2 regions of the Curtobacterium sp. PvP017 genome follow, and region 2 is predicted to be linked to the other one. Evidence: riboswitches for the same ligand, from Rfam matches in the RefSeq annotation. Region 2 holds a riboswitch; the other holds the start of a gene.
What was found. A riboswitch is a leader RNA that binds a small molecule or an ion and turns the genes downstream of it on or off. The one in region 2 is predicted to bind thiamine pyrophosphate.

Region 1 (3,666 bases), on a different contig from region 2:
ATCGCGACGAGGGACGCGGTCATCGTCTCGGCGAGGACGCTGCGGGAGCGGGCGTCGAGGTCGTAGGCACGGCAGAACTCCGCGGCACGGGCGAGCCTGTCCTCGAGGGCGGGGGCGGTCATGCCCTCGACGGCCCCCGTGGTGAACGGGGCGAACCGGTACACGGCACTCGCGACGTCCCAGACGCGGGGCCCAGGGTGGGCGGTGTCGAAGTCGATGAGCCCCACGGCCTGGATGCCGTCGTAGACGCAGTTGTACGGGGCGAAGTCGCCGTGCACGATCGTCTCGACGGGTGTCCGCTCGGCCTGGGACCAGCAGTCCCGCGATGCGTCCAACGGATAGGTGGCTGCGGCGTCGTGGAACTGCCGGAGCAGCCGGGCGCTCGTGACGAGGGCGGCTTCGCTCGCGACGTCCTCGGTCCACGGGTACTCCCCCGCGACCCCGGGGACGAACGACACCGTCTCGAGGGTGTCGCCGTGCTCGATCGGCTCCGGTGCCGCGACGAACCCCTGTTCGTGCAGGTGTGCGAGCAGCCGGTGGACGGTCGGTGTCCACGGCCCGGCCGGGCGGTGGACTCGGTCGTCGGCCCTGGTGATCCGCTCCATGGAGAACCTCCTGTGTGTGCGTCTCCGTTGACGTCCGGCCAGCGTACCGACGAGTGGGTCCGCTCGTGACACAGCGGTGTGAACAACACGTCACGGCGAGTGACACGGCGCGCCGTGTCACTCCGCCCCGCTAGGACTGGTCGCGCAGCCAGGACGGTCCGTGCACGACGGCGCCGATCGCCTCGACGCGGGCTCGGAGCTCACGGTCGGCGGTGACGACCACGACGGGGCCGTCCCCCGCGTCCACCGCGGACTGCGCAGCCGACACGATCGCGTCGTCGCCGGAGCCCGGAGCCTGCACGACCTCGACCGGTCCGGACCCGTCGGTCCCGTCCGCCGAAGCACCACGGGCTGCACCCTCGAGCACCACCGTCCACCGCGGCCACCACCGGGCGAACGGCAACGCGAGCAGGTCGGCCGGCACCCCGGACGCGGCGAGCGCCGTCACCGACGACAGCAGGCGCGCAGCGGCGCCCGCGCGGTCCTTCCACCACCCGTCGGGCACGCTGCCGACGACGTTCGCGGCGTCGACGACGATGTGCGGCGTGGTGGTGATGGACGCGCGGAGGGCCGGCCACGACCTGCCGAACCCGGGGTGCAGCGGGAGGTCGTCGACGTCGTCGACGGGGATCCAGGAGAGCGCGATGCTCTCGCGGTCCGCGATGACCGGTTCGAAGGGCCGGGAGGCGCGCCCCACGACGGTCGTGTAGGTCCAGAACCCCAGGTCGAGCAGTGCGGTGTGGCGCAGGTCGACGCCGTCGTGCGGCACCCCGGCTTCCTCCGCGGACTCGCGGAGTGCGCCGGTGACGGCGTCCTCGCCCTGGTGTCGTGCGCCGCCGGGGATGCCCCAGGTGCCGCCGTGGTGGCTCCACTCGACGCGGTGCTGCAGGAGCACGCGTCCGGCGCCGTCGTCGACGAGCAGTCCGGCGGCGCCGAAGAGTCCCCAGGCCTTGGTGCCGTCGGGGCCGACCGCCCAGGCGTCGCCGGGGTCGCGGGGGCCCGGGGGCGGTCCGGGAGGCGTGGTGTCTGGCACCCGTCAACCCTGTCACACGGGGCCGGACATGTGACCGGAGACGACGGCCGTGGCACCACGCAGCGGCTCGTGTACGGTGTCGCTCGAGACACGGGGTGCCGCAACCAGCGGCTGAGATCACACCCGTCGAACCTGCTCGAGCTCGTACTCGCGAAGGGATCGTCCATGGAAACCGCTGCGCCCTCCCCTGATTGGGCCCACCGAACCGCCGAACTGCTCGAGGCCGTCCGTGCCCGGAGTCCGTTGGTGCAGTGCATCACGAACACCGTGGTGCAGAACGTCACCGCGAACGTGCTGCTCGCGCTCGGTGCGTCACCCGCGATGGTCGACGTCCCGACCGAAGCGGGGCCGTTCGCCCGGGTGGCCGATGCCCTGTTGGTGAACACCGGCACCCCGCACGCCGAACCGCGGGTGGCCGCGCTCGAGGCCGCGCACGCCGCTCGCGACGCGGGCACCCCGTGGGTGCTCGACCCCGTCGCCGTCGGCTCGCTGCCGGTGCGCACCGCCCTGGCCCGCGACCTGCTCGGGTTGCACCCGACGGTGCTGCGGGGCAACGCCTCCGAGGTGCTCGCCCTGCTCGGCGACTCGGCCGGTGGCCGCGGCGTCGACAGCACGGTGGGCACCGAGGACGCCCGTCTCGCGTCCGTGCAGGCGTCGACCGGGAGGCTCGTGGCCGCGGTGGCCGTGTCGGGTCCCGTCGACCTGCTGGTCGCGCCGGGCACCGGTGTGGTGCGGGTCGCGAACGGCACCGACCTGTTGACGCGGATCACCGGGGGCGGGTGTGCCCTCGGCGCGGTCGTCGCCGCGTTCACGTCGGTCGCGCCCGACGACGCCGGCGCGGCCGCCGTCGCCGCGACCGCGGTGCACACCATCGCCGCGGAGCTCGCCGCACGCGAGGCCGGCGGCCCCGGCACGTTCCAGCCGCTGTTCCTCGACCGGTTGGCGTCGCTCACCCCGGAGGACGTCGTCCGCGAGGCCCGGATCACGGTCGAGGCCGAGCCCGCGTCCCTGGTGGTGCCGGCATGAGCGGGCCGCGGCGGGACGTCGGCGTCTACCTGGTCACCGACGGCGCGCTGGCCGACCGGCACGGTGTCGGGGTGCTCGGGGTGGTCCGCGCCGCGGTGCACGCCGGGGTCGGGATCGTGCAGGTGCGGGACAAGGACGCCTCGGCCCGTGACCTGCTCGCCCTGACGGCCGCCGTGGCCGACGCCGTCGGGGACCGCGCGATCGTGGTGGTCGACGACCGGCTCGACGTCGCCCTCGCCGCTCGGCACGCGGGGCACCGGGTCGCCGGGGTGCACCTCGGCCAGTCGGACGTGCCCGTGACGGCCGCGCGGGCGCTGCTCGGGCCGGACGCGCACGTCGGGTTGACGGCGAACACGCTCGAGCACCTGGCTGCCGTCGAGCGGCTGCCCCGCGGCACCGTCGACCTGCTCGGCGTCGGGGTCGTGCACCCCACGGCGACGAAGGCCGACCACCCGCCGGCGCTCGGCCACGACGGGTTCGCCCGGCTGGCCGCCGCGACCGAGGTACGGTGCGTGGCGATCGGCGGCGTCACGCTCGACGACGTCGTGCCGCTTCGAGCAGCGGGCGCTGCCGGGGTCGCGATCGTGTCGGGCATCTGCGCCGCGGCCGACCCGGGATCCGCGGCGGCCGCGTACGTGACCGCGTGGGGCTCTGGAACCGGGCACGGGGCGGAGCGGGGGCGGTCCACCCAGGGTGATCCGTTCCTCCCGGCCTCCTCGCACCACGGGGCGGACTCGTGACCGTCCCGCGCGTCCTGGCCGTCGCCGGGACCGACCCGACCGGCGGCGCCGGGCTGCAGGCCGACCTCAAGGCGATCGCCGCGCACGACGGCTACGGCATGGGGGTGGTGACGGCCCTCGTCGCGCAGAACACGCACGGCGTGCGGTCGGTGCACGTGCCGGACGTCGCGTTCCTGCGGGAGCAGCTCGACGCGGTGTCCGACGACGTGGTGATCGACGCCGTCAAGATCGGCATGCTCGGCACATCCGAGGTCGTGCGGAC
Region 2 (3,666 bases):
GGTGTGGTTGTAGACGACGTCGAGCACGACCTCGATGCCGGCGCGGTGGAGTTCCCGCACCATGGTCTTGAACTCCTGCACCTGCTGCCCCTGGTCGCCCGAGGACGAGTACGAGGAGTGCGGCGCGAAGAAGCCGATGGTGTTGTAGCCCCAGTAGTTCGACAGCCCCTTGTCCTGCAGGGTGGAGTCGTTCACGAACTGGTGCACGGGCATGAGCTCGAGCGTCGTGATGCCGAGTCGCTGCAGGTGCTCGATGACCGCGGGGTGGGAGACGCCGGCGTAGGTGCCGCGCTGCTCCTCCGGCACGTCGGGGTGGGTCTCGGTGAGGCCCTTGACGTGTGCTTCGTAGATCACGGTCTCGCCGTAGGGCGTGCGCGGTGCGCGGTCGCCCTGCCAGTCGAAGAACGGGTTGATCACGACGCCCTTCATCATGTGCGCCGCAGAGTCGTCGTCGTTCGTCGAGTCAGGGTCGCCGAACGTGTACGCGAAGAGTGACTGGTCCCAGTCGATCTCGCCGCTCGTCGCCTTGGCGTAGGGGTCGAGCAGGAGCTTCGACGGGTTGCAGCGTGCACCGCTGTCGGGGTCGTACGGGCCGTGGACACGGAAGCCGTACTCCTGCCCGGGGCCGATGTTCGGCAGGTAGGCGTGCCAGACGTAGGCGTCGACCTCGACGAGGGGGATGCACTCTTCGTTGCCGTCGGTGTCGAACAGACAGAGTTCGACGCGCTCGGCGACCTCGCTGAAGAGCGCGAAGTTCGTGCCGCTTCCGTCGTAGGTCGCCCCGAGCGGGTACGGGTTGCCGGGCCAGGTGTGCAAACGGTCCTCCAGGTGATGGTCGCGCCAACATATCGGTGACGCCCGTCCGCGTCCGCAGACAAGCCCCAGCTGTGCACCCCTGCGCGCGTGGCCCGCCCTGTGGAGGAACGGACGAGTAGCGTCGCGCGCATGGCCAACATCGTCACGCAGATCGCAGACAAGGTACGCCCGATCGGCGTCTCCACGAACTACGGGGACCCCGTCGAGGTCGGAGACCAGACCCTCATCCCGGTGTCCCTCGGCTGGTTCGGCTTCGGGGGCGGCGGGGACGACGAGAACGGCGGCGGTGGTGGCGGCGGCGCGTCGATCCCGGTCGGCGCGTACGTCCGTCGCCCCGGCAAGGACCTCGAGTTCGAGCCGAACCTCATCTCGCTCGTCGCCGTCAGCATCCCGCTCGTCTGGGTGACCGGCACCGTGCTCCGGAAACTGGTGCGCGTCCTGAAGAAGTAGCGACGATCGGACGGGAGGCCCGTGACGGACCCGCCACGGGCCTCCCGTCCGATCCGTGGTCGCGACCCGTCATGTGGTCGCGACCACGTCTAGACTGCTGGGACACACACGGGAGTCCGGGACCGCCGGGCTGAGAGGGAGCGAGTGGCGCTCCGACCGTCGAACCTGATCCGGATCATGCCGGCGCAGGGAGGAGTCCAGCACCATGTCTTCTGGCACGTCATCTACCGTCCACACCGCCCCGCGGCGATCGCTGCGCTGGCGGGTCGTCGACATCGTCGTCGCGAGCGTGCTCGCGGTGGCACTCGGCGTCGTCTTCCGGCTCTGGGAGTTCGGCTACGAACCCATCAGTGCCGTCATGGACCTCGTCCTGCCGGGGACGAAAGCGCTGTTCGGCGGCGTATGGCTGCTCGCTGGCCCACTCGTCGCCATCGTCGTCCGCAAGCCCGGCGCCGCACTCTACGGTGAGATGGTCGCCGCGTCCGTCGAGGCACTATTCGGCACCCAGTGGGGCTGGCTGACGCTCGAGGCCGGGCTCGTCCAGGGCCTCGGAGCCGAGATCGTCCTCGCCCTGTTCCTGTACCGCGTGTACCGGCTGCCGGTCGTCGTCCTGGCGGGCGCCGCGGCCGGCCTCGCGCTCGGCATCAACGACACCGTGCTGTGGTACCCCGGCCTCGACGCCGCGTTCAAGATCGTCTACGTCGTCTGCGCGGTCATCTCGGGCGCGGTGATCGCGGGTGCCGGTTCGTGGTTGCTCGTCCGCGCACTCGCCCGCACCGGCGTGCTGTCCTCGTTCGCGGCGGGTCGCGAACACAGTCGGCGTCGGCCGCGCGAACTGGTGTGACGGTGTCCGCTCCGTCGTCGACGTCCCCGGACGCCGTCGGCGTGCGCGCCGCACGCATCGCGTTCCGCGACTGGGGATGGCGCTACCCCGAACGCGCCGAGTGGGCCGTCCGCGGCGTCGACCTGAGCGTCGAGCCGGGGGAGCGGGTCGCGATCGTCGGACCGTCCGGCTCCGGCAAGTCGACGCTGCTCCGAGCGGTCGCCGCGGTCCTGCCCGACGAACCCGACGCCACCGACGACACGGCTGCCTCCGCGCACGGCTCGGTCCTGGTCGACGGTGCCGACCCCCGCGCGGTCCGCGGGCGTGTCGGCCTCGTCATGCAGGACCCCGAGGCGCACACCGTGATGTCGCGGATCGGTGACGACGTGGCGTTCGGCTGTGAGAACCTCGGCGTCCCGCGCGACGAGACCTGGGCGCGGGTGCGGTCGGCCCTCGAGGTCGTCGGGCTCGACCTGCCCCTCGACCGTTCCACCGCGATGCTGTCCGGCGGCCAGCGGCAACGGCTGGCGCTCGCCGGGGTACTCGCGATGCGTCCGGGAGCCCTCGTGCTCGACGAACCCTGCGCGAACCTCGACCCGGCCGGCGTGCTCCAGGTGCACGACGCCGTCCGGGCGCTGCTCGACGAGACCGGGGCGACCCTGCTCGTGGTGGAGCACCGGATCGGCACCTGGCTCGATCTGGTCGACCGGCTCGTGCTGCTCGCACCCGGCGGCGGAGTCGTCGCGGACGGCGCCCCGGCCGAGGTCCTCGCACGGCACGGCGCCGCGCTCACCGCGGCCGGGGTGTGGGTGCCCGGCGCCGAGCCCGGACGTGGTGCGGCCCGCGGGCGGCTTCGTGCCGCTGCGCGAGCGGGCGAAATGCCCCGGTCGGCCGCCGAGGGCACCGCGGCATTTCGCCCGCTCGGCGCGGGGGAGGGCGCCGGGGCGGGGGCGGGCGCGGCGCTGCTCGAGGCCCGGGACCTCGGGACCGCCCGCGGCAAGCGGCAGCGGGTGGGCAGCGGGATCGACCTCGAGCTCCGAGCCGGTCAGGTCGTGGCGGTCACGGGACCGAACGGCATCGGCAAGTCGACACTCGGCCTCACGCTCGCGGGGCTCCTGCCTCCGGCGGCGGGGGAGCTCTCGGCAACGACGGAACTCGCCGCCGGCCTCGACCCCGCACCGCACACCTGGTCGAGCCGCGAGCTGTCCGCCCGCATCGGCACCGTCTTCCAGGACCCCGAGCACCAGTTCGTCGCCCGCTCCGTCCGCGAGGAGGTCGAGGCCGGCCCCAGAGCGCTCGGCACACCGGACGCCGCGGACCGGGCGGACGCGGTCCTCGGCGAGTTCGGCCTCGCCCACCTCGCCGACGCCAACCCCTTCACGCTGTCCGGCGGCGAGCAGCGACGGCTCGCCATCGCCGCGGTGGTCGCCGCACGGCCGCCCGTCGTCGTGCTCGACGAACCGACCTCCGGGCAGGACCGCGCCACGTGGGACGCCGTCGTCCGGCACCTCGGAGTGCTCGCCGACGCCGGCACCACCACCATCGTCGCCGTCACGCACGACCGCGACCTGATCCGT

Region 1: it holds a riboswitch for thiamine pyrophosphate, as region 2 does, so the genes downstream of both, thiM (hydroxyethylthiazole kinase) here and ACVKXF_RS11180 (ECF transporter S component) in region 2, are expected to answer to the same signal.

What each region holds. Positions count from the first base shown of each region.
Region 1 covers NZ_JBSSCY010000006.1:178,251-181,916, forward strand. The annotation lists gene ACVKXF_RS13260 (phosphotransferase enzyme family protein) at 1-605, opposite strand, end outside; gene ACVKXF_RS13265 (NUDIX domain-containing protein) at 736-1,638, opposite strand; TPP riboswitch at 1,720-1,815, shown strand; gene thiM (hydroxyethylthiazole kinase) at 1,804-2,664, shown strand; gene thiE (thiamine phosphate synthase) at 2,661-3,404, shown strand; gene thiD (bifunctional hydroxymethylpyrimidine kinase/phosphomethylpyrimidine kinase) at 3,401-3,666, shown strand, end outside.
Region 2 covers NZ_JBSSCY010000005.1:37,880-41,545, forward strand. The annotation lists gene glgX (glycogen debranching protein GlgX) at 1-816, opposite strand, end outside; gene ACVKXF_RS11175 (hypothetical protein) at 946-1,266, shown strand; TPP riboswitch at 1,365-1,476, shown strand; gene ACVKXF_RS11180 (ECF transporter S component) at 1,472-2,110, shown strand; gene ACVKXF_RS11185 (ATP-binding cassette domain-containing protein) at 2,152-3,666, shown strand, end outside.